Regions from separate parts of the Xenorhabdus sp. Sc-CR9 genome, predicted to be linked through region 4. Evidence: predicted binding sites of a transcription regulator. Region 4 holds the regulator's gene; each other region holds the start of a gene.
The links. Region 4 encodes Fur, which represses iron uptake genes when iron is present. Its sites were predicted from a motif close to ATAATAATGAGAACNACTATCAA; they were not measured.

Region 1 (9,669 bases), on a different contig from region 4:
ATTTTCGTCATAACTCATTACCCGTGGAAATGCTGGATTCAGTTCAAATGCCAAAACTGGCATCCAAGCGTAAACATCAATATTCAACCGACTTTGCAGTTGCCAAGAGACTCGGTTAAATAAATCAGCCCGCATCGGTAACCAGCGATTAGGGAAGTAGAGTTCCCGTACATTGCCATCACCTTTGGGGTCAGAGAAGGTTTGCAGAAAAACAGTATTGACGCGGAGATCGGCAATGCGCTGTACGAGTTCGTCGAGGTTACTGGCTTGCTGACCGGGATCAGGATCGTAAACATAGTCCAGATCAATATGGGCAATCCGTAAGATGTGTTTATTCTGAACTTGAATTACCTGTCCGGCGAATTCTTTCAGTGAGGGATTATTGGTAAGCAATATGCGTGGAACGTTATCAAGATTGTTAACATTTGCTAATCCATTATCCAGTGTCAGTGCCATCTTGTAGCCATAACGTTTGGCTATATCCAGAGTAATACCGTTATCCATGCCATAAGGCCAGACCCAGACCCGGGGCTGCCTACCCGTGGCGGAGATGATCCGTTGAGTGATAGTGGCAATATCTTTTTCCATTCGTTGGCGAAACGCCTTATCACTTTCATACTGACCTGTTTTCGGATCGTAAATGCGAATGGCGGCGGCAGGCTCTGTATTTCCTTGTGGATTACCGATGGCACCATAATGATGCTGATAAGTATGGGAACCTATTTCCACTAAACCAGAGTGGGACATCTCAGTAACCTGTTCCCATGTGGTGAAACGCTCCCGTGGCACCATCAAACCACCAAAATTGACAGGTTTTCCGGCTGGAGCATCAACCCAAACTCCGACAGGAGCCAAAACAGCCGGCCAACTATAGGCTTTCAGTAAAGGAAAGACCCGATGGTAAAAACTGCTGTAACCATCATCGAATGTCAGCAATACTGCCTTGGGAGGCAAGGGAGTTCCGCCTTGATGAGCAGTAAGGATTTGATCAACGCTAACCGGTTGATAGCCATTTTCACGCAACCAGGCAAATTGATCGTTCAAAGCGCTGGTACGGACTGACATAAAACGCTGATCAGCGCCGTCATCTTCTACATCATGATACGCCAGAACCACATAACCATTTTGTGGCCAGGGGCGTTCATTCATGGCAAGGGGGCGTTGCGCTGGTGGAACGAACTCCGGTTTTTCTGCGTATGCCATGATGTGCAGTTGGGGAATAAGCAGGCTAATCAGCAGTGCTGATATCATTAACCAATGGCGAAAGATATTGTTTATCATAAAGGATCCTTTAGAACCGATAGATTAAATCAAAAGCAGCTTGCAGATTACTTTCTCGTTTACCGTCATAAGGACGTTTATCCAGAGTAAATCTCACTCCTGCGTCAATGACGTCATTCCACTTAATGCGCTGACCATATTCCACCAATGTGATCAAGCCACTACCATAGCCTTGCTGCCGGTATTGCCCAACTCCCGCCACAAATTGCTGGCTCCAGACGGTTTGATAGTGTCGGTACATGATATGATCGGCTGCCAGTGCGGACAGAAGCGTAAAATCACTTTTAGGATTGAAATAAGGTGTATTTTGATGACGGCTATTCTGAGAGGTGCTCAGTTCCAACGCCGTATCAAGCTTAAAGTAAGGCGCGGTATATAAGCGTTGCTGGCCATTGATGCCATATTCAAACCGATGATTGCCATCTGAGAAGAATGAAGAGGCAAAACGAGCTGTCCACTGGCTGCGTTCACTGTGTCTCCAGCGAGTGTAAATTTGACCACCATCAGCGTGGATATTATTACTCAATGCGCGCAGGGGAGTATTACGGGCAAGGCGCTCAGCTGAGCCGCCCAAACGCCATTGGTCATTAAAGTCATGCCATCCTGTAATGCGTAAGCCTATTTTATTACCATTACCATAGTTACGGGCGGATACTTCTCCTTCTAACCAAAAATCCCGTGAACGCCACTCCATGCCACTACGCATATCGCGGTTTATTCCCCTGCCTTCTGAGAATTGCCCACGGTTATAAGCACCCCCGGCAAAGAGACGCCAATTATCATCAATAGGCGGACTATAAAGCACAGTCTCAATATCTGAGCTGTGTTTACCGCTGTTCGGGCTACCGGAATGAATACCCTGACTGACCCTGATGCGCAGTTCTGACATATGATGAACATTGCGCAGGCGGTTAAATCGTTTAGCAGGCATATTTTCCGGTACGCGGGTAATAACATCATCGGCCAGTAAATCCATTTGATGCCATTCTTGCAGAGCAAAGGCGGTATAACCCTGTTGAATTTCCAGTGACAAATTGCGCGGATCGAGTCCTTCAATTTGTTTTAGCTCATTTTCCGCACGATGTGGCCAGCCGCGATTTAACCAGATTGAGGCCAGATCAATGCGTAATTTTTGATTACCGGGAGCTGTACGGGCTAAGTGAGTAAACCGCTTTTCGGCATCAGGAAGATCTTCATGCAATTGTGCAGATTCAGCTAAAAATTGTTGCCCTTGTAGCCAGTCATCATTAGGGACAGGAATAGGGGAACCAAACACATTAACCACATAAGCATTTCGTTGCTTGATATCGGCGGCAAGTTGTCGGGCTTCATTCAGGTGCTCGCTTTCCACATCAGCATAGAAAAGGACGCTATCATCTTCTGGCGTAATATGAGGTAAAGGTGTTTTAGCGGGCGATGGGTTATGCCCATAGGGATAGTTCAAAGAGCGCAAAATATCCCTTGCCTTATTGGGTTGCCGTAGGTTCAGATAGGCTGAAGCCACCCATTTCTGGGCATATTCCGGTATATTTACTCCTTCTGTTTGCAAGGATTGATATTCATTGATTATGTCCTGCATTCGATGGCGCGCAAGAAGGGCACCAAGGCGATCTACACGCCCTCGCTGATAATCTTGTCGGGCATCAGGCAAAGATCGCCATTGGGTGAGCATATTTTCGTAACGTGCAAGTGCTCTGTCTGCGATATCAAACCGCTCTTTTTCACTGCGATTGGGGATTATTGATAATCGGACCAATTCTGCTGCGGCATCGGTCTCTAACCTGCGTAATTGTTCTTTTGTCAGCAGTAGGTTGTCGGTTAATTGTGCAGCGTATTGTTGCCCCAAGTTCCATGCCGGCTCACTGACCCGATTATTTTTCAGGCTGAACAGATAAGCTTGAATTACTTCTGTATTGTTGGGAAACCGTTCATAGGCAGCAGAAAGTATTTGCATGGCATCCCACGTGCGCCCGGCAGCTTGATCAACATAAGCCATCAAACGGTAATTGGTGGCGTTGGGATGATGTGTCAGTAAATTTTTCGCCAGGCAGCGGGCTTCTTTATCTTGTTTGGCATCAGCCAGCGTCATGATAAGGCCGGCTTTTATGTCGCTGTTTTGTTTTTCGAAAGATAGGGCTGTCCGCCACAGTTGAATTGCTTGTGGCCATTGGCGCTTATTGCGATAAGCTCGTGCAACCGCTGTGATCCCTCTGGCTGGGATAGCCATTGTACGATAACGTTGCCAAAGGGAAATGATTTCATCGTTATGTCCAGCCCAGCCCGCCACTTGCAACCAATCGGCAATTTGTGAAGAAGAAAGATAGTACTGTTTTTCTTCCTGACGAATATATTCAAGCATGGGATCAGTATTACCACTTCTGGCTTGTTGAATTAATGCATCATAATCTGCTTGTGCGACTTCTGTTGTTATTAAACAACCTAGTGATATAAATAACGATAACAGTTTATACCGATATCTGTGATAGTCTATCGGCCTGAAATAAAGATATGGCACGGTACCCCCTTTTTTATACTGCTTATTGGTTTTAAAAGCAGTAAAGCCAGACGGAGCGATATTTAATTTAGATTAAGAAAAATTTTAATTTATTAATTTTAGAAGAGGCAGAATAATACGTACTGTGTGAATTTATATCAATGGGGAATTTTCGGAAAATAACGAGACATATTTGGTTAATGTATATCACTATATTTATTGGTGATAATTTCAATGAATTACATTGACATAATTAACTGAAAATAATTGCTTTAAATCATGCGGTTATATTTTATTAATTGTAAATTATGAAATATCGAAAAAATAAATAACAACAATTTACCTGATTTCAATAAAAACACCCAGGCTAAGTGTGAATATTTTTTATTGTCATTATATAGCAATCTTAATTAAGCGTTTTTATTAATCTGCTTATCCATGCCCTTATCTGGTTTTTATTATCTCCAGTGAATATTGCTTTTTGATGAAGTTTCCATTTAAAACAAATTAATAATATTAAATTTATTTGTTTTGCTTTGATTTTTAAATCTGGTTCATTCGTCATGTGATTACTGTATTGTGAAATTACATTCTGTATTTATATACCTGTCGTCTTTCAAGTTGCCGCTTTGTTGGCTGCGCTCACTCACCCCGGTCACATAGTTATCTATGCTCCAGGGGATTAATGAAAGGCTCCTGCCTTTCACCGGAGGCCAGCCTTTGGCTGGGCAAATTCGTTCCCGACGAATTTGTCATTCCCTTGCCGTCGCGCTGCATCTTGAAATCCAATGGGTATAGACGCTGTTTAATGAGTGATCCCGCCGTCTTTCAAGTTGCAGCTTGCGGGAGTATTGAGGGCTAACATAAACCTTATAAATGATAAGTACTTTCATAATTTTTTGGCATTCGTATAATTCAGTTTTTTATCACATTGTTAATGGGGAAAGATGTGAATCAAATTGCCAATATCATCGCTGATGTATGCGAATTTCTTAGTACCGAAAATGTTAGCGAACTTGGCATCCAATCGTTCTCTTTCGTATTACCAACTGGCGATGGTATCCATTGGCTGGAATGGTTATCTGTCCAGCCCCATTACCCACAATTTTACTGGCTGCATAGAGATGGTCATGAAGAGGTTGTCGCTTGTGGGCAAATCCGTCAATTTAGCAATATTGCCGAAGCTGAGACGTTTCTACAGAGGCATAGTCAATTCCCACAAATACGCCTGTGGGGGTTGAATGCGTGGGATAAAGTAGATTTTCACTATTTTTATGATAAAAACTCAGAGCAGGATAAACAGGAAGACACCGCTGACAAAGAAAGTTATCTATTTCTGCCGAGATTAGAATTGCGCCATCATCAGAGTGAAAATCGTTTATATATCAATATTGACGGAAAATCGGATATTGAAAATGCCTGTCAGTTTCTTCGTCAGCTTCTCCCTCATCAGCCTTTTTACCCGTTACAGACAGCCGTGTTAGAGGCAAAGCATATGCCTGAATATGGGCAATGGAATATTTTGCTTAGACAGGCGTTGGATGCGATTACTCAAAATAAAATGGAAAAGGTTGTCATCGCGCGAAAAACGGAACTAACGCTCAACTCTCCTTTGCGGGCAGCGCAGTTCATGGCAGTCAGCCGTGGAGTAAACCACCGCTGTTATCACTTTATGCTTGTGTTTAATCCTAACCATGCGTTTCTTGCTTCGACACCAGAGCGGCTTTATTACCGAAATCAATTGCAATTTTATACTGAAGCATTGGCTGGCACAGTTGCAAATTCTGAAGATGATCAGAAAGCGACTGAATTGGCGCAATGGCTGTTGGGAGATAAAAAAAATCAGCATGAAAACCTGATTGTTGTCGATGATATTTGTCAGCGTTTGCAAGGTGGGGTGACTTCGGTGGATATTGCTTTACCTGATGTGATTCGTTTGAGAAAAGTTCAGCATTTGCGCAGGCATATTAGCGGGGTATTGAATCAGGTATGTGATAGTGATTGTTTGCGTCGTTTACAGCCAACGGCTGCGGTTGCGGGTTTACCTCGTGAGGCGGCACGACAATTTTTGGCAGAAAATGAACCTTTCAATCGTGATTGGTATGCTGGATCTGCGGGTTACTTATGTTTGAAGCAAAGTGAGTTTGCAGTTTCGTTGCGTTGCGCACATATTCATGACAATTTGCTGTCGTTGTATGCAGGAGCAGGAATTGTTGCGGGTTCAGATCCAGAACAAGAATGGATTGAAATAGAAAATAAGGTTGCGGGATTGCGTACATTACTGGTTAGTAGAGTTGGTGAATGAATCATCTCTCTTCGTTTTAAAGTTGTCGTTTTGTTGGTTACGCTCACTTACCCTAGTCACATAGTTTGCTATGTTTCCGGGGATTAGCTCCTTTGTCACTGTACTGCATCTTGAAATTCATCAGGTATAAAATCAGCATAAATTATTTATCTATGGTTATTATCACTATAAATTTAATTTATAATGGATAATATAAACTTGTATATTTTATTCTCATCAAAAGACTAATTGATAGATTTTTAATCTAGAGAGCTGTTAAATTATTCTTACAGAATTACTTCATTTAATTATATCTAATTGAATTAAAATGATAAATGGATATAAAATAGATTTGCATCACATTGATAATATAAAAATAATAAATTATCACTCACGTTAAAGAAAATCATAGTCAATATTTATGGAATGATAATAATCATTAGTTTGCTAATTATATATTATTTTTATAATTTCTTAATTTTTAGCACGATGTCTATTGATTTCACCTATACATAATGTCATTTAGTAAACATATAGGAATATTGCAGAATAAAATTCTAAATATATAAATTAATTGGATCATTATATTGATTTATATGAGATGGTCGCTATTATTATTTTGTCTTATCTGAAATTTGCGACCGACCCCACTATAGGCCACATAGCGGGGACGTAAGCTTGCTTTATTTAGATGAAAAGACAACCACTGTAGATGCGCGAGTGTAGTGCTGAAACGGTCTATCAAACAAGTGAACTTATTTCCTTATCGTCTGTAATTCAGCCGAAGGAATATTTTTGTATATTGACTAATGGGGTTTAATTTAATGAAATCTAAGCTGTTTATTCCTTCTTTATTTATATCTTCTTTATTTGCTGCAACAGCAAATGCTGGGGATGGGGTGGTTAAATTTACGGGAGAAGTAATACAGAATGCTTGTAAGGTTCATAGCGACTCTGTTGATCAAATTGTTAATATGGGAGTTATTAGTGCAGATGCATTTAAGCATGTAAATGATACGGCTGCACCAACAAAATTTCATATCAAATTGATTGATTGTCCGACAGAGATGAAAGAAAAAAGTATTTCTATCAAATTTGACGGACCTGGTGATAGCTATAATAGAGATCTCTTGTCGCTGTCTAAAGATAATAATTCCGCTGCTGGCGTTGCTATTGGTATTTATGAAGCAGATACTAATACCCGTATTCCGGTAGCAGGGGCTTCTGAATATAGCTCATTTAATGGAAGTGCTGATCAAGAATTAAGATTTGTTGCTAAGTATGTTGCCACAAAAGATAAGGTGAGTCCCGGCGCTGCTAATGCAGTCACTAATTTTACCGTAGTTTATAATTAACATTCCGACATTTTTTATACCACACTAATATATTTTAAGTTGCAGTATAGTAAAAACTGTATACCCATTGGATTTCAAGATGCAGCGCAACGGCAAGGGAATGACAAATTCGTCGGGAACGAATTTGCCCAGCCAAAGGCTGGCCATCGGTGAAAGGCAGGAGCCTTTCATTAATCCCCTGGAGCATAGATAACTATGTGGCCGGGGTGAGTGAGCGCAGCCAACAAAGCTGCAACTTGAAAGACGACAGGTATAGATTGAAAGATGAAGAGTATAAAACCTGGCAAGGACGCTTAGGTTATTTAATTGAATATAAATAATCATGATTGGCGGAGAAATGACAGTGTCGTATTATCGTGTGTTTTTTGTTGTTTTTTTATATTTCTTTAGTGGCAGCCTCGCTGTAGCTGGTGTCGTTGTTGGTGGCACCAGAGTTGTTTATTTAAGTGATAAAAAAGAAGTTTCTATCTCCATTAACAATCCAGAAAAAGAGGCTGTTTATCTGATCCAAAGCTGGATTCAAGATGAAAATGATAAAACAAAATCGCCGTTTATCGTAACACCGCCTTTATTTAAATTGCCGAGTAGTAATGAAAATATTTTACGTATTGTCAAAGTTGGCAATGAATTGCCGATGGATAGAGAATCAGTATTTTGGGTTAATATTAAATCGATCCCTGATACATCAACGTCAGATACAACCATGAACCAGTTGCAAATTGTAGTTAATTCACGCATAAAGCTGTTTTATCGGCCTGTACAACTGAAAGAAAAGGCAACCGTTGCTTATAAGCAAATGAAGTTCAAGCAAGAAAATGGACAGTTAATAGCCGAAAATCCAACCCCTTATTTTATTTCTTTTTCATCCCTTAATGCCGATAAGTATGATATTAAACATGCAGGCATGATTAAACCTTTTGGACAATTGAGTTGGCCTTTACCATTAAAAAATGCCAGAAAAGTGAGCTGGAAAGTTATCAATGATTATGGTGGCGTAACAAAGCCAGAGTTTGCAGATATTTAGTTGATATTCAACGGAATTTACATTATCTCCGATAAAGCCACTTCACCATATTGTTAGAAAATCAAATATGTCAAAACAAATCAGGCCTGATCTTGCTAAACAATCATATTGTGGCAATAATTATAGATTTTTACTTTCTTCATTAATCATGGCAGGGAATTTTTTTTATTATTCAACCGTGAATGCAGAGAATAAATTTAATATTCATGCTCTGAAAATTGACGGTGATTTTACTGATGATATCGATCTTTCTATTTTTCAGGATGGCTTTCAACCACCCGGTACTTACTGGGTAGATATTTATTTAAATAAAAAGAAAATAAATGAAGAGAATATTGAGTTTATTTTAGATGAAAATAAATTAAAGCCAAAAATGACGGTTAAAAAATGGCAGGATATGGGCGTAAAAATGGGTTCATTTCCTGAATTGGCAAGTTTAGCGCCAGAAACGGTGATCACCGATATTGGTAAATATATTCCGTTTGCCAGTATAGGTTTTGATTTTAATCGGCAACGATTAAATATCAGTATTCCTCAAGCAGCTTTGGATTATCATGCCAAAGACTATGTTTCTTCTGAATCGTGGGATCAGGGGTTAACTTCATTGCTGATTAATTATAATTACAATGGTGCCACAACTTGGAAGCCACATCATCATTCTACACAGAGTAATTACCTGAATTTTAGATCCGGGATTAATTGGCATGCCTGGCGTTTGCGTAATAATTTCAGTTATTCAAATCAAAATCAGCATTGGAAAAGTATCAGTACATATTTGCAGCGAGATATTCATTCCCTTAAAGGGCAATTGATTATTGGTGATAGTTTCACTTCCAGCAATTTGTTCGACGGAATTGAATTTCGTGGAATTCAGCTCATGTCTGATGAAAATATGTTGCCGGATAGCCAAAAAGGTTTTGCGCCCGTTGTGCGTGGTATTGCTCAGAGTAATGCACAAGTGACAATCAGACAGAATGGTTATGTTATTTACCAAACTTATGTTGCGCCTGGTGCATTTGAAATTAATGATCTTCATCCAACGGCATCCAGTGGTGATCTGGATATTATCATTAAAGAAGCGGATGGCCGGGAACGTCGTTTTACTCAGGCAATTGCTGCCATGCCGACGATGTTGCGGGAAGGCAATATCAGATATTCATTGGTGATGGGGCGTTATCGTTCTATCAGCAGCAATAAGCGTAAACCTTATTTTTCTCAGGGAACACTGACT
Region 2 (3,734 bases), on a different contig from region 4:
TCGTTGCTTTGGCATTTTCAATCATGTGGCTCCCTATGTGGGTCGATTGAAACATGTACAACAAAGGTCAACACGCTCTAGTTAACAAAATGGATCCAGCTCAGTGTACCGCAAAATGAGGAGATGGGGATTGATTTGATTCAGCATATGGAAAACCGCAGTTGTCTGTAATAGAAAGAAAGACAACCACGGTTTTAGTGAATCACTTTGTCTGAAATTTAACGGCCTTTCAGTCGAACAAAACCTGCTTCCAGATCATCAATCAAGTCTTGCAGATTTTCCAGTCCTATATGAAGGCGGATCAACGTGCCGGTTTTTTTCGATAAATCATACTGGTGCAGTGCTCTGAGCACTTTGGGGTGGACTTCTAAAATCAATGACTCAAACCCTCCCCATGAATACGCCATTTTGAAATGCTTCATGTTATCCAGATAATCAGAAACTTGTTCAGGGGTAAGCTGGGTATTCAGGAAAAAAGAAAATAACCCGCAAGCGCCGGTGAAATCGCGCTTAAAGTAAATATGTCCCGGGCAAGAAGGCAGGGCGGGGTGATTCACCTCAGCAACTTCCGGCTGTTGTGCGAGCCACTTGGCAACTTTAATGCTGTTTTCTTCATGTTGCTTGAGGCGAGCAGCCAGTGTATGTAATCCACGGGTTGCCATATAAACGGTATCCGGATCAGCAATTTGCCCCATCAGATAAGATCTCTCTCTGAGTTGTTCCCAACATCGCGCATTGGCAACTGCTGTTCCCAGCATTCCGTCGGAGTGACCGATGATATATTTTGTGGCAGATTGAATGGAAATATCGACACCAAACTCCAGAGCTTTAAACAGAATGCCGACCGCCCATGTATTATCAATCATAATAACAATCTCAGGATTGACCTGACGGGCGGCTCGTACAATGGCGGGAACATCTTGTACTTCCATTGTCAGTGAACCGGGTGATTCAAGAAAGAGCACGGTAGTATTTGGCTTAATAAGCGAAGCGATATCTTCACCGATCATCGGATCAAAATAATCAGTGGAAACTCCCATTTTTTGCAGAACTTTATTGCAAAAAAGCTGTGTTGGCTCATATGCATTGCCTGTTACCAGAACATGATCGCCTGTCTTTACGAAAGACAGGATAGAATTAGTGATGGCGGCCGTACCGGAAGGATAAAGTGCGCAACCCGCGCCGCCTTCAAGCTCGGTCATCGCATCCCGAAAGGCAAAATGCGTCATTGTTCCACGGCGACCATAGACTAATGTATTTTTATGGTGGTTATTCAAAGCATGATGCATATCTTCAACGGTATCGAAAATGACAGATGATGTACGTTGAATTATGGTATTAACGGCACCTTGCGTATATTTCTTTTCTCTTCCTGCATTGACCAATAAGGTTTCCAGTTTTTTTTCAGTCATGGCATTCCACCCCTTAATTGATTTTTTTGTTTACTGCCCGGAGACTAAATAAAACTTGTTCAAGTAAATGATTAGCAAGTTAAAAGATTTGAGACAGATTTGCCAAAGAGATTCGGGCAACTTGAGGAAAATTCACGGTGTTCTGTTGAAGGGAAACCAGAAGAGACTAGCGAAAGTATAACGTTAATTGGAACTTTTTCATTAAATAGTAATGATAATTACTATCAAATCGCTCAATGTCTGATATCATTTGCGGCGGACTTTTCCCCTAAAACGGTTAAGAAGCACAGTGGGTAACAAGCACTGTGGTAAGAGGCATGGCTCAGGTCATATTAGGATTAGCAAGATGAGTAAACGCTATTCATTGCTAAGTAACAGAATCTATAAGAAAGAGAGTAAGGCTAACTGATGCGTAATTTGACAGCTTCTATTCTATTGGCACTCGGATTAACAAGTTCAGCATGGGCTGATACGGCACCGTCAACAGCGGCGGCTGCGCCAGAAAATCAGGTTGCTGCTGCTCAGGTAGCCGCTCCGGCAACTGCGCAATCGTCCGCTAACGATCAGAAAACGGATGTACCACCAAGCACAGGCACAGGCACACAAACTGTAGAGGGTAATGCGGCAGAAAGTAACGGGGCAGAAGGTAACGCGGCCGAAAGTGTGACGGCCGAAACCACAGTAACCGAAACTGTCATTCCACAGATTGAAAACACGTCCAGTGGTTTTGCAACAGATTTGTCTGTTTGGGGTATGTACCAGAATGCGGACGCAGTAGTAAAAAGCGTCATGGTAGGCTTGGTGATTGCTTCTATCATCACATGGGCGCTGTTTTTCTCCAAAGGAATTGAATTGTCAATGGCTCGCCGCCGTTTGCGCAAAGAACAACTGGCCTTGGCTGATGTCGCTAATTTGGATGCGGCAACAAAAATTGCCACAGATTTTGGCAAGCAGAGCATCAGCCGCCTGCTGTTGAATGAAGCACAGTCAGAACGTGTCCTGTCTGCTGAAAGTACTGATAAGGAAGGCATCAAAGAACGTACTTCATTTCGTATGGAGCGCGCAGTTGCTACCATTAGCCGCCATATGGGACGTGGTAATGGCTATCTGGCAACCATCGGTGCAATTTCTCCATTTGTGGGCCTGTTCGGGACAGTTTGGGGGATCATGAACAGCTTTATTGGTATCGCACATTCACAAACCACAAATCTGGCTGTAGTTGCACCGGGTATTGCAGAAGCATTGCTGGCAACAGCTCTGGGCTTGGTGGCTGCAATCCCTGCGGTAGTGATTTACAACATCTTTGCCCGAGTCATTTCATCATACCGTGGGCAAGTGGGAGACATGGCTGCTCAGGCAATCTTGTTGCTGGGGCGTGATCTTGATCTGGCTGACAGTAAAGCTGAAAAAACAGAAGCAAGGTAAGAAATTATGGCAATGCGTCTTAATGAAGATTTGGACGATAGTGGTGAACTGCATGAAATTAACGTCACGCCATTTATTGACGTGATGTTGGTGCTGCTGATTATTTTCATGGTAGCGGCACCTCTGGCAACGGTAGATATTAAAGTCGATTTGCCTGCATCATCAGCTAAACCACAACCAAGACCAGAAAAACCCGTATTCCTGACTGTGAAAGCGGATCATCAGCTTTATGTCGGTGATAAGCAGATTGATCGCGATAGCTTATCTTCAGTATTGGATCAAACTACACAATCCAACAAAGACACCACAATCTTCTTTCAGGCAGATAAAACCGTGGATTATGAAACTTTGATGAGTGTGATGGACTCCCTGCGTAAAGCGGGTTACCTCAAAATTGGATTGGTAGGAATGGAAGCTGTTGCCGCTCAATAACGATATTAATTATCTTCTCATTAGTTACTGAGTTGATTATCTGATAAATCAAATTGCCCGAATAGCTAAATCGGGCAGTTTGATATCCTAAATTTCCTGTCTTTCATGAGTTATATACCCATTCGCAAAACTTTTTTCTCAATATTCATTGGATATAATTAATATAAACCATCTTATAAATAATATGGTTAATAAATTTAAAAATCACATCAAAATCAGAAAAACAACAAATTTAAAGATAAAAATACCTATAATAATATGTTTTTATCATTTACGTTGAATAAATATGTTATTTTTACAATAAATATTAATGGTGAAATTAAAAGTGATTCTTACTATAAAATTAACAAGCTAAAAGTAAATTTAATTTCACTTGTGTCGATATACGTTAATAATAAAAATAAAAAAAATAATATAATTAAATTAAAGTTCATTTATAGACAATTAATTATCATTTATGCCAAC
Region 3 (9,669 bases), on a different contig from region 4:
GCTTGGGTGAAATTTCACCAGTCAGCCAAACATACCCGATTAGTGCGTAGACCACACCAGAAAGTCCTCCGAAATGAGAACCGCTGAACAATGATTGTGCCCATCCACTGAAAAACGCAGAAACCATTGTTATTTCAAAGAGTTTTCCGGCGCTGATCTTTCTCTCTACCTGACTGCCGAGATACCACCACAACACAAGATTAAAGAGAAGATGTGTGAGTGAGAAATGCAGTAAGGCGTGGCTGACCCAGCGCCATAATTCCAGATGTTGATCACCGTTAGGCCATGCCAGCCAATTCATGACATCGGGTGTGCCGGCAATCTGTATCCAGAGGTAAACGAGGGTGCAAATTGAGGTTATGGCAATGGTCAGGGGACCAGACTGGTTTTTGAGGGTACTCCAGTTCAAGTTGTTGCGATATTTAAAGAGAGTGCCTGATTTGCCCGTTTGCCAGCTGGCTTCCTGATAGCGTTCATGGAGTGGATCGCGGACAAAGTGGCGAAGCTCCTGCTCAACCAGACTTAACTGGCTATCATCTTCCAGCCATAGTTCAACCAGCGAGGGTTCACTGGTGGGCTGCATGGTCAAATGAATGTCCTGCATTGCCATATAATCAATAAAAGCCTGAGCCAGTCGAGGATTGGATATTGAGGTTACGTGGATCATGACTCGTCTTATCTCTGCCTTAAGTTGAAGTTAATCGCACAGGGGCTAATCGCATTGAAATTAGTATTCGTGTGCTAAAGGTTCATAGGGTATGGACAGCTTGAGGGTAGTTCTTCTGCCAGACGTCAAAACCCCCATTGACACTGTAAACGGTTTCAAAACCCATATTGATAAGATATTGTGCAGCGCCTTGGCTGCTATGGCCGTGATAGCACATCACCATGACTGGTTGGTCAAAATCCGCTTCCTGCAAGAAGTTATTGAGTGTCTCGTTAGTCAGATGAAATGCACCTGTTGCATGCCCGGCACGAAAACTTTGTGGATCACGGATATCCACCATGAGAGCGGTTTTATCAAGCCAATACTGGTAAGCCTGATCAGGGTTTATCGTTTGAAAATGGTCCATAAATACTCAATGTAGTTTCTAATATTTCTTTTCCAATATATTCGTTTCTTAATAGTCGTCTGGTATGACCTGATTGCCTTCCCAATGTTTACATTGGAAAGGCTCAGAAATGAGGGTGGAAAGTGTTATACACTTCGTCTTTCAAACTGCTTCTTTGTTGGCTGCGCTCGCTCACCCTGGTCACATAGTTATCTATGTTCCCGGGGATTCGCTCCCTTGTCGCCGCGATGCAACTTGAAATCCATTGTGTATAGAAACAGAAAAATAATCAGTAATACGAGTGTTCACCACGCTGATGTTCAGTCAGGTCTTTCACTCCCTTCAATTCAGGGAAGATCTGTAGCAACTGCTTTTCAATCCCTTCCTTAAGAGTAACATCGACCATTGAACAGCCATTACAGCCACCGCCGAATTGCAGAATGGCATAACCTTCATCGGTGATCTCCATCAGGCTGACCTTGCCACCATGTCCGGCGAGTTGCGGATTAATCTGCGATTGCAGAACATACTCAACGCGCTCAATCAGTGGGGCATCATCGGTCACTTTGCGCATTTTGGCGTTAGGGGCCTTCAGGGTCAGTTGGGAGCCAAGTTGATCGGTCACAAAATCAATGACCGCTTCTTCCAGGTAAGGTTCGCTGATTTCATCAACATAGGCGGACAGTTGATCAAATTTCAGTTCGGTATCAGTGGCTTCAACAGCATCTGGTGGGCAATAGGAAACACCACATTCTGCGGTCGGCGTTCCCGGATTAATGACAAAAACGCGGATCTGTGTGCCCGGTTCTTGATTTGCCAGTAGCTTGGCAAAGTGCGCTTGCGCTGCTTCAGTAATATTAATCATGTCATTTGCTCAATAGTTGACTGTTCTAGTTGGTTATAATACGCCCATTTATAAAGGAACTACAAGGTTCGGCATATAGCCCAGGCCTGTACGGAGCGGGCACCCGCACGAATCAACAATTGTGAGGCTTCATGCAGCGTTGTGCCCGTGGTGATCACATCATCGAAAATCGCGACATGCTTATCGATAAAATCGCCCTGCAATAGAAAGGCATGCTTAAGATTGGTTTTCCTTTGGGCGGCAGATAAGCCCCGCTGCGTGAGTGTAGCACGTGAACGTTGCAAAAGGTCGGGCTGATACGGGCATTGTAGCCAGCGGGACAGGGGATGGGCCATTAACGCAATGTGATCGAACCCCCGTTGCCAGCGTTTTTTTCTGTGCGGAGGAATGCTCAGTATGCTATCTGGTTTATGCCAGCGACCCTCACGATAGCCTTGCAGCCAGTGCAACAAGAACAGGCGGGCCAGCGCTGTCGCAAGTTGCGGGGTATTTTGGTACTTATAGCGGTGGATAAGTTGGCTTAGCGGTGGGGCATAGTCCGTAATGGCGATAAGTTGCTGCCACGGAGGGGGATGCTTGAGGCAACGTCCACAGGGAATCCCTTTGGATTCCGAAGGCTGGGCACAACGCGGGCAGACATTTTGCAGCCGCTTTAATTGCTGATGGCACACATGGCAGATTCCATGATGGGCAAAATACAAATTTTGATGGCATAGCCAACAGTATCCAACCATTGTTAGCATAGTTCCCTTCCTTGGCGACAAATAAGATGAGAATAACAATGGGACAGTTGTTTTGGCAGACAATCGGTGATGCTCCTTGCGATCTTGTGATGCTGCACGGATGGGGATTAAATGCAGAGGTTTGGCGTTCAGTAGAAATGCGATTGACTTCGCATTTCCGTTTGCATCTGGTGGATTTACCTGGATATGGGCGCAGCCAATCATATTCGGCCATGTCATTGGCGGAAATGGCGGATATTGTATGGCAGAAGGCACCAGAGAATGCGCTGTGGTTAGGATGGTCTTTGGGGGGATTGGTGGCGAGCAGGATTGCCCTGGATCATCCCGAACAAATTGCAGGCTTGGTGACTGTGGCATCTTCACCAAAATTCAGCTCTGATGCAGAGTGGCCGGGCATTAAACCTGAAGTATTGGGTGCCTTTGAGTATCAATTGAGCGCCGATTTCCAGAAAACAGTCGAACGTTTTCTGGCATTGCAGACATTGGGAACAGAGAGTGCTCGTCAGGATGCCCGTATATTGAAATCAGTGATACTGAATCAGCCGATGCCGGCGGTGGAGGTACTCAATGCGGGTTTGGAAATTTTGCGTACTGATGATTTAAGGGCTGAATTATCGTATCTTCAATTACCTTTCTTGCGTCTTTATGGCTATCTTGATGGCCTTGTGCCACGCAAAATTGCAGAACGGCTTGATAGTGAGTGGCCGAATACGCATTCCGTGATTATGCGTCATGCGGCCCATGCGCCTTTTATTTCTCATCCTGATGAGTTTATCGAAGTATTAACAAATTTTACTGCCAGTATGAGAATATAATTGCGAGTAATTATTTATAAGATTAAATTACCCATAACCTTAAACTGTTATGGGTAATAAGCGAATTTATTTGTCAGTATAAATTTCAGTTACAATTTCTGGCATATTAACGATGGTATCGAGAACAGGGCAGTTGCTTTCGACAAAATCAATAAAGTCGTGAATCTCCTGTTCAGTGTTGTCTGCCTTAATATAAAATTTTGAGGTAATTTTGGAAAAGCCCATTTTGGCGTTTTTATTTCTGCCAGTAAAGCCATCGGTATCCAGTTCTCCTTCCATTTTGACCTGAATATCGATCAAATTGATTTTATGCTTGCGGGCAAAACTTTTTGCCACAATACACTGGCAGGCACCAAAAGCAGAAAGTAATGCTTCTACAGGATTCATCGCTTCATCAGTGCCACCCAGACTTTTAGGCTCGTCTACGTGAAAGGTAAAATCCCGCGATGAACATTTCATTTTGAGACGGCCCACTGACTCTATTGTTGCAGTAAATAACTCTTTAGGCATGTTACTATCCTCAGGTTATTAATATTGATAAATAGCACATCAGATAATAATAAAATGATTTTTATTTTTCAATTTTTGAGTGATGAATAAATTTGACCTTCATTGTTCTATTTTTTGTTTAACATTGAATGAGGTATTTTTAGCCAATTCATGATTTACATTGATTGTCTGAATGTAAATCATGTTATTTTTTTGATGATAAGGAATTTGATGTAGAAATTAAAATAAATAAGGCACATATAATATTTATAGCATTTATCACAGTTTTTCTGACGCAATTAGGTATTTCAATGTATTTATCGGCATGGGCACATTAATGCTGGTTTGGGGGAGTTTAAGTGAAAAATATCGGAGAAAAAAAGTAATTTTATTGTGGAAATTGTGGAAATTGTGGAAATTCGGGCAGAGTTGTGTCTCCGGTCGTCAGGTAAAAGCAGGCAATACCTTAATTTTTGACTGCCAATTGGTACACTTTAGTTTCGCATTTCTGCGTTTCCGGGCAGTGCTTGCAGCCACCGCTGAGGCAGGAGGAAGCGTCCACTTCCTCCAGTTTACCCATCATGACAAGCTGCTTGAGCATGGCTTCCACCATCGGCAGCGGTGCTGAAAACTGATGGCTCAATGACCTTGCATCAGTACGCCCACTGAGGACAACAGCATCTCTGATTTTCAGCAGACTAATCATCCATGGCTCCTATACAATTAGTGGCAGCTGTCGTTTGAGCATTCGCAGCTACGCCCTGCGGTGTTATTGAACTTTACGGTGACTTTACGGCGTGCACGCCGTAAGCCAATAAAGATCATAATGTTAAATAAAACCACGGCCAAAATGGTAATGAGGCTCTTTTCAGGATGCGCTGAAAACATAGTGATCTGATAAAACAGCGCAGCCAGTGAGTAAGCAACATTCAATCCCCACAGAATGGAGAAATTCATCCAGCCACGGCTGGTTTCACGGGCAATGGCTCCCATGACGGAAACACAAGGGACGTACAGCAGTACAAAAATCAGGTAACTATAAGCGGAGATGGCAGAGCCAAACTTAGCACTCATTGTTCCCATGGTACTGCGATCCATATCTCCATCACCTTTGCTGGCCTCAATCGGATTGGAAAGTGCACTCAGGGTAAAGGTCTCTTTCAGACTGCCCCATGTTTCCGCTACGGAATCTTCCAATTGATCCAGTAAGTTGAATTCCTCCGGATTAAATGGCTGTTTAGTAATGTTTTCTGCGGTATACAGGGTGTTCAGGGTGCCAACCACCACTTCTTTTGCCATTGCTCCAGTTACAAGCCCGACGGTTGCTTGCCAGTTATCGGGATGTACACCGATGGGTTCCAATACTGGTGTAATCACTTTACTCACTGAGGCTAGTGCTGATTCGTTGACATTATCCACCGTCTTACCAGAGAAAGAGAAACTGTTCAGGGCACCAATAAACATACTTGCTGCGACAATGACTTTACCCGCACGTATCACAAAGCCTTTCAGACGTTGCCAGGTCTGGAGCAACAAAGTCTTGGCATGAGGCACATGGTAGACCGGCAGTTCCATGATAAATGGCGATGCTTCACCACGCATCAGGGTATGTTTGAGGAGAAGCCCGGTCAGAATGGCGACAACAATTCCTAACATATACAGTGAGAACACAATACTCGCACCGCTTTTTCCGAAGAAAGCCGCAGCAAAAACTGCGAAGATAGCCAGCCTTGCACCACAGGACATAAACGGAGCCATCATGATGGTAATCAAACGTTCGCGCGGGGCATCCAGAGTTCTTGAACCCATCACGGCGGGAACGTTACAGCCAAAGCCGACGATTAAGGGCACAAAAGATTTCCCCGGCAACCCGATTGCCTGCATCAGCCTGTCCATGACAAACGCTGCTCGTGCCATATAGCCAGAGTCTTCAAGGAAGGAGAGGAACAGGTACATCATGCCAATTTGGGGAACCAGTGGCAGCATCGTATTGATACCCCCGCCGATGCCTTGGGCGAGGAAAACGGTCAACCAATTCGGGAAATGAAGTGTATAGCCCAGCCATTGCATTCCATCAATGAAAATAGCGGAAGATGCTCCGTCGAAGATGGGCTGTAAGGCTCCTCCAATATTGATGGCAAGTACAAACATCAGATACATGATAAACAGAAAGATGGGAAGACCCAGCCAGCGATTCAGTATTACAGAGTCTAACACTCGGGTCAGTTTGTTTGGTGTCGCTGTGCGGGTATCAATGACGGACAAACAAATTTCGTTAATCGCTTCATAGCGGGCACCCGCAATGATCAGGTCTGGTTCTGCAATCTGTTGTTGCAACCGGATCTTGCTTTCAGCCTGATTTGCCGGAGTCAGTCCTGAAATTTCAAGACCATAAATATCGCCTTCCAGTATTTGCAAAGCGAGCCAGCGGCGTTGCTGTAGGTTGAATTTGTCTGCAATCTGGTCGGAAAGGAGGGCGATCTCCTGCAATAATGCATCGGGAAATTTGACCTGCACCGGATTAGATTTTTGCGGATAATTATCGATGGTTTTTTTTAGTACATCGATCCCTGTGGCACGGGTAGAAACCAGTGGTATAACTGGGCAACCAAGGCGTTGCTCCAATGCCGCGACATCAATATTGATGTGCTGGTTTTGGGCGATATCCAGCATATTCAGCGCAATGATGCAGGGAACGCCCAGCTCAATCAATTGAAGTGAAAGATAAAGGTTTCGCTCTAGATTCGATGCATCAACTACATTGATTAACATATCAGCTTCGCCACTAAGAATGTAGTGGCAGGCAATCTGTTCATCAATGGAGGTCTGTTCCGAAATTGTTGTGAGAGAATAGGTTCCGGGGAGATCGACAAGTTCGACTTGATGGTCATGGGTGGTAAAGTGGCCTGTTTTGCGTTCTACCGTGACACCGGCCCAGTTCCCTACCCGTTGTCGCGAGCCTGTGAGTTGATTAAAAAGCGTTGTTTTGCCGGCATTGGGGTTACCGATCAGACCTATGGTTAATTGTTTCATCATACTTTCTGCCTATCAGGAGGCGATACTTCTGTATCCGGTTATGTGAGATGAGAGAAGTGAGTAAGCCGGGGCTGTTTTGAACCCGGTTTATACTTTACCCTGAGCCTCGCTAGTCCAGAGCTTCATCTAACATAAGTAATTCTAAATCTTGTTTACGAAGAGCAAGATTAGATTTGGTTGTTTCGACCTGTATTGGGTCGCCCAACGGGGCGATGCGAATAACTTTAAATGTTGCTCCGGGCAGGACACCGATTGACAACAATTTTTGTCGATAAGCCGGATTAATATCTGGAGAAAATCCCAGAATTTTATATCTGCGCTCTGGAATAAATGACATATAACTCTCCGTTAAAACTGAAAAGAGAAGTGATTATAAGAATTATTATCCTCAATAAAGGGAAATTCACAAGAAAAAATTATGGCGGTGATTATTAATTAAGATTATTAATGATAATAATAGGCAATATCAATACGAGTTATTTATCACTGAATTGACATGAAACAAATTGATATTAATCAAATTAATGGTGATTTTTTGAAAATAAATGACGATGTTCAGTGTCTAATAAATTTCGGAAAATTCATTTTATGGATAAGTAATTAGAATTGATAACAGGGTATGGGGGAGGATCTATTGCTGCAACAAGCCCCGAATAATAAACGGAGCTTGTTGATTTTTATTTTTTCATTAATTTATTGAATGGTTTTTTATTTTCACTGGCGATTTATCTGTCATTGAATTTTCGCAGATGAAAGCAACTCGCTCAGTGGCACCTGAACACGATCATCATCTTGATTCTGGCTCCAAGCATCCGAATCGTATACCCACCAGGCCTGAATTTCCAACTCATAGAAACGGCGGGGTGCATTGCCTTGATAATCGCTGATAGGACGGGCTTTTTTCTTCCTGATATTTTCATCGGGATAGGTTTTCAGGAAGAAGTAATCATAGGTTTCCTGTAACTGCCCGTCAGAAATTTGGCGGGCATAGCCAATGAACTGAGAACCAGCCAGATCCAACGATGAATCAGGCAGAACCTGGCTACTGTATATTGTCCCGCTTACACGGGGACTGTTATACAGTTCCCGTGAATGTCGAGTCTCTTGTTTTGAATACCAGATCAGCGTCAATGGATTATATTTGGGAATATAAAATATCGTTGATGACCAGACTGAGTCTGCATCCGGATCATGAGTGGAAAGATTAAAGAAACGGATATTGCTGAGTAAGTCAAAACTGTTTTGGATGTATTTTTTCATGTTTTCCTCTACAGTGTTAAGTTGTTCTTTATATCCTTTATTTTTCAAATGACTATTGAATTACCTGCAATTTGAAATTTATTGGATGTAGAACATATTGGTTTTTCAGTTGATAATGTTTTATTACATTCAATAAGTTATGGTTTCATGGAATTTATTGCGGAATGAATTATACGAAGTATTAGTGAGAATAGGCACCTGCTATAACCCATTTAAATTTGTAATGTTATAAATAAATAGGTTCATCATTATGAATATTATGGTTTTTATTGAAGATAATTCTGACGAAATTTAAGTTTTCTTTATGTCATAATTAGTTAATCACTCCAATCACCGTTTTTATAAATATACGATTATCTATGTGACCGGGGTGAGTGAGCGCAGCCAACAAAGCTGCAACTTGAAAGACGACAGGTATAAGCGCTGTTTCTTGAGATCTATCGGGCACAGACCCTATTTTATTTCATCCTGAACTGGCCCTGTGAGCCAGTTCAGGATGTCATTATATTGAGATTAACGCTTTTTGCCAAAGGCGGCAGCCAGTGCATCACTCATGACTCTGTTGGTTATGGAAGCAGAACCTGAAGAACGGGAGGTCTGCTGGCGGTTTCTACCATTCCCGTTGCGACCGTTGCGCTGTTCCTGATGATTACCACCTTGAGAGCTACCACGGCGTGCCGATGTTTCGCCGGGCTGTTCATCAAGACGCATGGTTAATGCAATGCGTTTGCGGTTCAGGTCAACATCCATCACTTTCACTTTCACGATATCGCCTGTTTTGACCACAGTATGTGGATCTTCAATGAAGCGATCAGACAGGGAAGAAATGTGCACCAAGCCGTCCTGATGGACACCGATATCTACGAATGCACCGAAGTTGGTCACGTTGGTGACGGTGCCTTCCAGAATCATGCCGGTATGCAGATCATTCATTGTCTCAACGCCATCAGTAAATGTGGCTGTCTTGAATTCAGGACGTGGATCGCGCCCCGGTTTTTCCAGCTCTTTCAGAATGTCGGTGACGGTTGGGATACCAAATTTTTCTGTTGTGAAATCCTGTGCGTTCAAATTACGCAGGGTCGCAGGGTTACCTACCAGTTCAGGCAGAGTCTGCTCCATTATTGCCAGAATTTTCTCAACCACCGGATAGGCTTCAGGGTGAACGGTTGAAGCATCCAGTGGATTATCACCCTGACTGATACGCAGGAAACCTGCACATTGCAGGAAGGCTTTCGGGCCCAGACGACTAACTTTCAGTAATTGTTCACGGTTATTGAAGCGACCGTTTTCATCACGCCAGTTAACGATATTTTGGGCAACTGAACGGGTCAGGCCGGCAACACGAGTCAGCAGGGCGACGGATGCTGTATTCAGGTCAACGCCGACGCCGTTTACACAGTCCTCAACCA
Region 4 (9,669 bases):
CGGAAAACAAGAAATACATCACTTACCCAAAAAGCATAAAGCGCTAAGTGAACCCAAAGAACTGAGCGAATATAAAATACTGCTGGTGGCAGATAAGTCCCTGACCAAGCAACAGGTCAAATTCGGCATGAGCTGGTTTTATCCTTCCATTTTCAGGCAAAAAAACCAATTGCGGGATATTTTCCTGTTTGCCATTGTGTTGCAGCTTTTCGCACTGGCATCACCTTTGCTGTTTGAAAACGTTATTGATAAGGTACTGGTCGGGCGGAGTATCTCTAGTCTGCATGTCCTCGGCATGGCGATGTTGTCACTGGCATTGGCTGAACCCTTATACAGCTTCCTTCGCAACACCGTGTTTGGGCATATGGCCAGCCAAGTCAATTCGGAGCTTTCCGGCAGGCTTTACCGCCATTTAGTGGGATTACCTCTGCCCTATTTCAAGCAACGTCAGACAGGGCAAATTATCTCCCGCGTCCGGGAAATGACACAGATCCGTCAGTTCTTGACTGGCTCTACGCTTATGCTGCTGCTTGATCTGATTTTCATCATTCTGTTTCTGGGAGTCATGTTTCATTACTCCTCCCTGCTGACATGGATCGTGATAAGTTCTCTGGCGCTCTATTTCCTGCTCTGGATCACCATCGGGCCAATCATTCGGCGAAAGGTAGAAAAAGAGTATGAATCTGATGCCAATGCCGTTAGTTTCCTGACCGAAGCCATTACAGGCATCGAAACCATCAAAACTACCGCAACGGAAAAACGCTTTTTGTACCAATGGAAAAAAGTGTTGAGTCAACAGTTGATCCAACGTTTTTCCGCCCAGAAAAGCGGACTGGTAGCAGGACAAGGAATCAGTCTGATCCAGAAAGTTGCTGCGGCACTGCTTTTGTGGTGGGGTGTAAGAGGTGTGCTTGATGGTGATTTGTCTCCGGGTGAATTGATTGCTTTCAATATGCTGGCGGGGCACGTTACCCAGCCGATCCTGCGGTTAGCTCAGGTCTGGCAAGATTTTCAGCATACGCTGATCTCCCTGCGACGGGTCGGCGATATTCTTGATGAACCTATGGAACACAGTAAGCAAGGGCTGGCATCGGCACCCGAACTGGCAGGCCAGATTGAATTCAGAAATATTCGCTTCCGCTATCATACTGATACACCTGAAGTTCTGGCGAACCTGTCACTGGCAATTGAGGCCGGAGGATTTATCGGCATTACAGGGCCGTCAGGTTCAGGCAAAAGTACTCTGACCCGATTATTACAGCGCCTATATGTGCCACAACATGGTCAGGTTTTGGTGGATGGAATGGATTTGGCGATTGCTGATCCTGTATCGCTGCGACGCAACATGAGTGTTGTCTTACAGGAAAGCATTCTATTTTCCGGCAGCATCGCGGACAATATTCGCTTATGCAAACCCAATGCCAGTGATGAAGAAGTCTATCATGCAGCTGCCTTAGCAGGGGCGACTGATTTCATCAGTACATTTCCCCATAAGTTCGCCCACCCTGTTGGTGAAAAAGGGAATAACCTTTCTGGCGGGCAACGCCAACGTATCGCACTGGCAAGGGCATTGCTGAGTAACCCAAAGATCCTGATCCTTGATGAAGCCACTTCTGCACTGGATTATGAATCTGAAGCCGCCATCATGAGCAATATGGATGAAATATGCCGAAACCGAACAGTGATCAGTATTGCCCATCGGCTGAATACCATTCGCCATGCCAATAAAATTTTCGTTTTGGATCAGGGAAAAATTGTTGAATCAGATTCACACGATGCCCTTGTGCAGCAAGACGGTTTATACGCTCAACTTTGGCATCAGCAGACTAAGTGATTATCAAGACGGAAAATTCATTGGAGACATAAGGCTTATTTCCCCTTAGAATTAATTTCATTATGAAATTAATATAACAAAATGTTCTTAAGGAAGAGAATATCAATATGAAACAAGTCACTATCACTGCATTGGTTTTTTCTCACACATCTGTTACATCGGTTGCCATGCCGATTGAAATACTGACCATTGCCGCCAACACCATTGGCGGCGCTATTCCCCATGTCAACATTATTTCCCCTGCAAGCCCACAAATAAATGACACCAATGGTCTATTTATGGTGGCTGATTATACTTCCTTCCGTAATGATACCGACAGTTCTCCCCACCGTATTCTTTACCCCCCCCTTCCCAATTCTCTCCACTTAAAGGATCTGAAACCCGATATCATTCTGATCGGTTCATTGGGTTTTCCTGAATGGGAACCACGGCATTGTTCAAAGGAAATCATGGAATGGCTCAGGACTATGGATGAAAAACACATTCCCATCGTTTCAATATGTTCAGGCACTTTCATGCTGGCAAAAGCAGGATTATTGCAGGCAAGTGCAACCATTCACCCTCATTTTGCCTCTGAATTCAAAACGTTATTTCCTCATATTCCGCTTTATAGTGATAAAAAGGTCATTCGTGACAATCACCGTTTTTGTATCTCGAACGCTTACGGCGGTGGCAGTTGTATGTTGAATATTGTGGAGTTAATTTATGGACAATATGCCAGAGATCAATGTGCAAAATTTCTGTTAGGTGAAAATGACAGCGAATTATCGTCAGATTCCGTCAATTTTACGCCATATCGCCAACATGACGATGTATTGATCCACAAACTGCAAGACTGGATGCATGCTTTTCCTTCTGAAATTTTATCCGTCACTGATTTAGCCAATAAGATCCATCTTTGTGAGCGGCAAATGAAACGCCGCTTCAAAATCGCCACAGGAAAAACACCAATCCAGTATATCCAGCAGATCCGTTTGTCACAGGCAAAACGCTGGCTGGAAAAATCCCAAAAAACCATTGAAGAGATCAGCCATGAAGTGGGTTATGAAGATACCCGTTATTTCAGGGAATTATTTAAACGTTACAATGGGCTGACACCAAAAGAGTATCGCCAGAAATATCACCATTAAGTTTTTTTCTGCCAACTAATTTTGCACTTTGCAAATAATTATCAACACTAATAAATGATTTGATTTTCTTACCCGCATGATACAAAGAATGCTTACATCATAAATGTTGATTCTAACAATCTCCCCCATCAACCAGTAGCGACACGCGTCCAGCTAAGGTATTATTGCCCGCTATATTATTGGTACACGCCCTTTATCAATTGAATTTATGGCAAAAGAACAAACTGATCGCACCACACTGGATTTGTTCGCAGATGAACGCAGGCCAGGGCGACCTAAAACAAATCCGCTGTCCAGAGATGAGCAGCTTAGGATCAATAAACGTAATCAGTTGCGACGGGATAAAGTCAAAGGACTGCGTCGAGTAGAACTCAAGCTCAACGAAGATGCTGTCTATGCACTGAATCATCTGGCAAAGCAGCGCAATATTAGTCGCAGTGAGCTGATTGAACAGATGCTGTTAGCTCAACTGGCAGAAAAAAATCACCTTGCCGATTAACTGATTTTACTCAACAGCAATGAAACGCTATCACCACACAAATCTGACAGATTTGTCATGGATGTTTGGTCAAAATAACGCTTTTCATTTTATTAAAACTAACATTTTTCCTGCTGATTTCAGCGCAATGTGCATAGGCTTAATGCACATATAAAACAAGAGGTTAACCCATTTTATGGCAATAATAGGTATATTCTTCGGCAGCGATACAGGCAACACAGAGAACATCGCCAAGATGATCCAAGAAAAATTGGGCGGTGCTGATGTTGCTGAAGTCCGCGATATTGCCAAAAGCAGCAAAGAAGACATTGAATCCTTTGATATTCTGCTGCTTGGCATCCCAACTTGGTATTATGGTGAAGCTCAATGTGATTGGGATGATTTTTTCCCGACATTGGAAGAGATCAACTTTGAAGGAAAACTTGTTGCTCTGTTCGGCTGTGGTGATCAGGAAGATTATGCAGAGTATTTCTGTGATGCTATGGGCACCATTCGCGATATTATTGAGCCTAATGGCGCCATTATCGTAGGCCACTGGCCGACCGAAGGATATCACTTTGAAGCCTCTAAAGGCATGGCCGATGACAATCACTTTATCGGTCTGGCCATTGATGAAGATCGTCAGCCAGAATTGACTGATGAACGAGTTGAAGCTTGGGTGCAGAAAATCAAGACCGAAATGAGTCTATCAGAGATTTTGGGGGCATAAGTTTCCCTTTCCCGCAGGATTATTCTTGCATAATGTGTCATGATATCAGGTCTGGCATGGTTTTCATTTTGAATATCCATGCCTATAATCAGCAACGTGAAACAGAATTATGATTCCCTCACGATACACCCAAGTATCATAATTTCACTTAACTCAAGTTACAGGACTGAATCCGCATGACCGACAACAATAAAGCATTGAAAAATGCTGGACTTAAAGTAACACTTCCACGACTAAAAATTCTGGAAGTGCTACAGGACCCAGAATGCCATCATGTCAGTGCGGAGGATCTCTACAAAAAACTGATTGATATCGGTGAAGAGATTGGCCTCGCCACTGTCTATCGCGTGTTGAACCAGTTCGATGATGCCGGCATTGTCACTCGCCACAATTTTGAAGGTGGTAAATCGGTTTTTGAACTCACTCAGCAACATCACCATGACCATCTGATTTGCCTTGATTGCGGTAAAGTCATTGAATTTAATGACGAGTTTATCGAAGAACGTCAGAAAATCATCGCTGACCGTTATAAAATTAAGCTTTCAAACCATAGCCTTTATTTATACGGTCACTGTGCTGCTGGTGATTGTCGCAAAGATAGCGCTCTGCATGATGAAAATTCATAAAAAGTAAATGTAATAGAGAAGTAATGATGTAATTTGCTTTTGGTATTTCATTTAGTTTGAATAGCAATTGCCGATTAGCTAAGCTAATCGGCAGTTCGCTTTATGCGTTAAAATTTTACTTCTTCTATCCGGCTAAAACGTTTCCCATCGGTACTGACTGAGCGAATTTTCACATTATCAGTGACATAAGGGCGCTGCCTGTCATCGTAAACCTGCCATGTTTTGCCATCATCCAATGAATATTGGATAACAACACCCGGAAATGCAATATTGGCTTCGAAGACTCCCCCAACAATTCTGCCACCCGGCACAGGCAAACGGTACGAAACATTGGCCTTATCCAATTTAGCCAGTTCATTCTGCCCTATCAGATTGGCAAAACGTACCCAGTCATGATGAAACTCAGCCATATCGACATAACGCGTTATTCTGCCTTTAAATTCTCTTCCCTGCTGATAATCCAACTCCCAACCCGCTCGATGCCATGCCCGTTCCGCCAACGGCAGTAAACGCGGATAAATCATATATTCCATCTGTTCATCCGTTCGTACTGTTTCACTCCACAATTGCCCTGACATTCCATAAGCACCCTGCCAGCGTTTATTGCTGTGGGCATTGAAGTTATTGCCGTCGCGATCTACCGATGTTTCTGCATTTTGTGGCAGGTTATTCGGAGCAAAGCTGAAAATTTTCTCCTCATCATTAAACCGAGTTGCCCAATAGTAACCACGCTCTTTCGGATTAACTTCATATGGCATATCGACATAGACATAATCAGGATTGGAAACAACGACCCGATAACCTTTATTTGCCCAGTCATTCACCGAATCATAGCCCCCCCAGTAGAGGGTATCCCAGAAGTTTACCGCAACATGTTTAGTGGCGAAGTCTTTGGCTGATTTGGCGTGCTTCAAGCCGTCCTGCCATGCCTGCATTGTGTCAATACCGTGAGTATTGACGATCTTACTGACTTCAATGGCAAAGTAGCTGGCGAGTTCATCAACATCTTTAATCACACCCTTCGCTATCATCTTCTGGCAAGCCTTGGATTTAGCCCACGGTTTGTCTTCGATTTTTTTGTTAATAATCCCTTTTCCCGGCACAATTGGACCGTCTTTATCCTGATACCCTGCGCCCAAACGAATATTTTTTGCTTCATCCCCACCAAAGTGCCATGTATTTAACGGCAATCCGGCTTCTTTATGCATGGCAACAATTTCGCTTATTACCTTATCGATAAATTTCTTGGAGGAATCCATGCACGGATTAAGGTAACTCCGGCGATCGTAAAACTGTACGGATGTGGTGTTTGAGGTATCGGTCGGATCAAGCAAACGATATTCACTGGCTTCTTGTTCTTTACCCTGTGCCATTAACCTCTTATAACGCGCTTCCATTGATACAACAGCGGCACGGGCATGAGCCGGAATATCAATTTCCGGGATCACTTCTATCTGGCGAGCTTTAGCGTAGTTCAGAATATCAATGTAATCCTGACGACTGAAATAACCACTGCCCATGTTATTGTTATTCGGCCCAGATCCCAATTGTGGCAATACGCATTTAGTCTCGCTTAAATCATGGCAGCGCTGGCTACCAACTTCTGTCAGTTCCGGTAAACCGGGAATTTCCAGACGCCAACCTTCATCATCACTCAAGTGGAAATGGAATTTGTTCAACTTGTAGTTAGCCATTTGATCGAGCAGACGCAAAACGGCTTTTTTGCTGTGAAAATTGCGCCCTACATCAAGGAACACTCCACGGTATTCAAATCTCGGCGCATCTTTTGCCCTCAATGTGGCTATTTTAGGTGTGCCGTTGGCGGGCAATAAGGAAAACAGGGATTGCAGACCATAAAAGACACCAGATTGATCAAATGCAACTATCTGTGCTCCTTTGGTTGTGATGTCCAACGAATAAGCGCCCTTTATTCGCCAGTTACCGGTGAATTTGTTTGCATTAATTTGAGTCGCAATATGATAGCCGTTATCCGCTAATGGAATATTATGGGATTTGAAACGTTCTCTGATCACCTGAATAGATTTATCACCCACCCCGCCCAATTCTAATTTCACACCCCGGGATAAATCGACATCCTGAGAATGAATGGAAAGTTCTCTCGGTGTGGGAATAATCTGTCCACGCAGTTTACCCTCGCTCGCTTTTACCACCGATTGGTTTTTCGCAAAACGATTTTCAGGTGTCATCAGAGTATTATGATCTTCCGTGATACGTTTCCACAACTCACCTTCCAGATCAGATAAATATTGACTGATGTCTTCTGTATCAGTATTCGCCAGTATCTTAGGGACGGCATCGCCGGAAGTCGCATACCAGCGAGGCATAAAATCTGTACTGTAAATTTGCCAATACTCTCCGATTATTGGCAGGACAATCTTTTCATTCGCGTTGATGCCATTGAATTTCTCTGACGGCTCCAATTTATGTAAATCCCCCGTAATATGGGTGATTTTGTATTGGTCATTATCGAGTTTCAGGATCTGGCGAATGCTGTGAAAATAGATCGCCCAATCAGCAGAATGGATCGCTTGATTACCATTAATCAAGGTGATATTAACCCGATTACAAGCAGCCGAATCCGCACCAAGTATGGCGCAATCTGTGCCATGTGATCCGGCCTGATTATCAATGATTTTAAAATTAACTTTTAACTGGCTCAGTGAATCCACTATTTGTTGTGGTGACATCCGTAGTGATGCTGAGGATGACATTTCCGCATGAGAACTTCCAATAAATCCAACTACCGTGATGAGTGCTGCCAAAGTACGTAATTTAACGGTTTTCATAAATTACCTCGTCCGAATTTATTATTCTTTTCATTGGGTAAATATTGTACAAACCTGAACAGGCAATAACCCTAAACAATATGTGACTATAAGGCAACTTTTAATCTTAACTGGACGAGTTAATTTTCATTACAATGCTTTTAAACATAAAAAAAAGCGTGGAAATAATCACGCTTTTTTAGTGTCACAGGCGAGTTAACCTGAGCTGTATTATCCCTGTGAGATTTTTGCCCAAGTATCACGCAGACCAACCGTGCGGTTAAACACCAGACGATCAGCACTTGAGAGACGGCTATCAGCACAGAAGTAACCTTCACGCTCAAACTGGTAGGTTTTTTCCGGCAATGCGCTTGCCAAACCAGGCTCCACAAAGCCCTTACGGATCACCAGCGATTCTGAATTGATAGTAGACAGGAAGTCATCTTCCGCACCCGGGTTTGGTACGCTGAACAAGCGGTCATACAGATAAAATTCCGCTGGTATACCATGTGAAGAGCTTACCCAATGAATAACTCCCTTGACTTTACGACCATCAGCCGGATCTTTATTCAGGGTCTGTTCATCATATCGGCAATAAATAGTTGTAATGTTGCCTTCTGCATCTTTTTCAACACGCTCAGCCTGAATCACATACGCATTACGCAGACGCACTTCTTTCCCCAGCACCAGACGCTTATATTGACGGTTTGCTTCTTCACGGAAATCCGCACGGTCAATATAAAGTTCGCGGCTGAATGGAACTTCACGGCTACCCATTTCCGGTTTGTTCGGATGGTTAGGCATCGTCAGGATCACCTCACCTTCCGGCATGTTCTCAATCACCAGTTTAACGGGGTCAAGAACCGCCATCGCGCGCGGTGCATTTTCATTCAGGTCATCACGGATACAAGATTCCAATGAAGCCATTTCAACATTGTTATCCTGCTTCGTTACACCAATGCGGCGGCAGAATTCACGGATAGATGCAGCAGTATAGCCACGGCGACGCAAACCAGAGATGGTTGGCATACGCGGATCATCCCAACCATCAACAATGTTTTCTGTCACCAATTGGTTCAGTTTACGCTTCGACATCACCGCATATTCCAGATTCAGGCGAGAAAACTCGTACTGGCGCGGATGGCAATCGATCGTGATGTTATCCAATACCCAGTCATACAGACGACGGTTATCTTGGAATTCCAGTGTACAAATGGAATGGGTGATCTCTTCCAGTGCATCAGAAATACAGTGCGTGAAATCGTACATCGGGTAGATACACCATTTATTGCCCGATTGATGGTGCTCTGCAAATTTAATGCGATAGATTACCGGATCGCGCATCACGATGAACGGAGATGCCATATCGATTTTGGCTCGCAGACACGCTTTACCTTCTCCGAATTCACCAGCTCGCATTTTTTCAAATAGGGCGAAATTTTCTTCCACACTACGATCACGATACGGGCTGTTTTTACCCGGTTGTTTCAAAGTCCCACGATATTCACGGATTTCGTCGGCGCTCAATTCATCGACATACGCCAGTCCTTTGTTGATTAACTCAATAGCGTATTGATACAGAGTATCGAAATAGTCAGAAGAGTAACGAATATTGCCGCTCCACTGGAAACCCAGCCACTGAACATCAGTTTTAATCGACTCAACGTACTCGATATCTTCTTTAACCGGGTTTGTATCATCAAAACGTAGGTTGCATTGTCCCTGATAGTCTTGAGCGATGCCGAAATTCAGGCAGATCGACTTAGCATGACCGATATGCAGATAACCGTTGGGTTCAGGTGGGAAACGGGTATGTACGGATGTATGTTTACCCGTTGCCAGATCTTCGTCAATAATCTGACGAATAAAGTTTGTCGGACGGGCATCTGCCTCACTCATCGTTTTTTCCTCAATGCAAAAAGCGCTTTAACATAATCCTCTATAATCCAATAAGCTGAACCGATAAACAATACTTTGTTCGTGGGAAATGGCGGAATGGTGAAAGTTAATGTGTAAAAGCGGGAAGCCAAAACCCTTCCCGCTACAAAATCAACCAACTCGGTGACTGTTCAATACAGTAATCAA

Region 1: the regulator Fur is predicted to act here: its motif matches at 4,646-4,668, upstream of AACQ81_RS10260 (isochorismate synthase).
Region 2: the regulator Fur is predicted to act here: its motif matches at 1,618-1,640, upstream of exbB (tonB-system energizer ExbB).
Region 3: the regulator Fur is predicted to act here: its motif matches at 7,367-7,389, upstream of feoA (ferrous iron transporter A).

What each region holds. Positions count from the first base shown of each region.
Region 1 is NZ_CAWQTY010000174.1:28,007-37,675, reverse strand. It holds gene pgaB (poly-beta-1,6-N-acetyl-D-glucosamine N-deacetylase PgaB) at 1-1,251, opposite strand, end outside; gene pgaA (poly-beta-1,6 N-acetyl-D-glucosamine export porin PgaA) at 1,292-3,796, opposite strand; gene AACQ81_RS10265 (hypothetical protein) at 4,445-4,573, shown strand; gene AACQ81_RS10260 (isochorismate synthase) at 4,725-6,080, shown strand; gene AACQ81_RS10255 (fimbrial protein) at 6,884-7,414, shown strand; gene AACQ81_RS10250 (hypothetical protein) at 7,449-7,601, opposite strand; gene AACQ81_RS10245 (fimbrial biogenesis chaperone) at 7,752-8,438, shown strand; gene AACQ81_RS10240 (fimbria/pilus outer membrane usher protein) at 8,506-9,669, shown strand, end outside.
Region 2 is NZ_CAWQTY010000199.1:18,589-22,322, reverse strand. It holds partial or broken gene AACQ81_RS14835 (IS5/IS1182 family transposase) at 1-50, shown strand, start outside; gene metC (cystathionine beta-lyase) at 219-1,412, opposite strand; gene exbB (tonB-system energizer ExbB) at 1,821-2,837, shown strand; gene exbD (TonB system transport protein ExbD) at 2,844-3,269, shown strand.
Region 3 is NZ_CAWQTY010000222.1:49,751-59,419, forward strand. It holds gene glpG (rhomboid family intramembrane serine protease GlpG) at 1-667, opposite strand, end outside; gene glpE (thiosulfate sulfurtransferase GlpE) at 750-1,073, opposite strand; gene nfuA (Fe-S biogenesis protein NfuA) at 1,342-1,917, opposite strand; gene gntX (DNA utilization protein GntX) at 1,977-2,660, opposite strand; gene bioH (pimeloyl-ACP methyl ester esterase BioH) at 2,699-3,475, shown strand; gene AACQ81_RS17805 (OsmC family protein) at 3,542-3,985, opposite strand; gene AACQ81_RS17810 (FeoC-like transcriptional regulator) at 4,431-4,670, opposite strand; gene feoB (Fe(2+) transporter permease subunit FeoB) at 4,688-6,997, opposite strand; gene feoA (ferrous iron transporter A) at 7,110-7,337, opposite strand; gene AACQ81_RS17825 (pyridoxamine 5'-phosphate oxidase family protein) at 7,733-8,260, opposite strand; gene AACQ81_RS17830 (Tex family protein) at 8,774-9,669, opposite strand, start outside.
Region 4 is NZ_CAWQTY010000011.1:55,123-64,791, reverse strand. It holds gene AACQ81_RS00750 (type I secretion system permease/ATPase) at 1-1,834, shown strand, start outside; gene AACQ81_RS00745 (GlxA family transcriptional regulator) at 1,942-2,964, shown strand; gene ybfE (LexA regulated protein) at 3,173-3,463, shown strand; gene fldA (flavodoxin FldA) at 3,639-4,172, shown strand; gene fur (ferric iron uptake transcriptional regulator) at 4,349-4,798, shown strand; gene AACQ81_RS00725 (beta-N-acetylhexosaminidase) at 4,906-7,605, opposite strand; gene glnS (glutamine--tRNA ligase) at 7,816-9,483, opposite strand; gene AACQ81_RS00715 (DegT/DnrJ/EryC1/StrS family aminotransferase) at 9,634-9,669, opposite strand, start outside.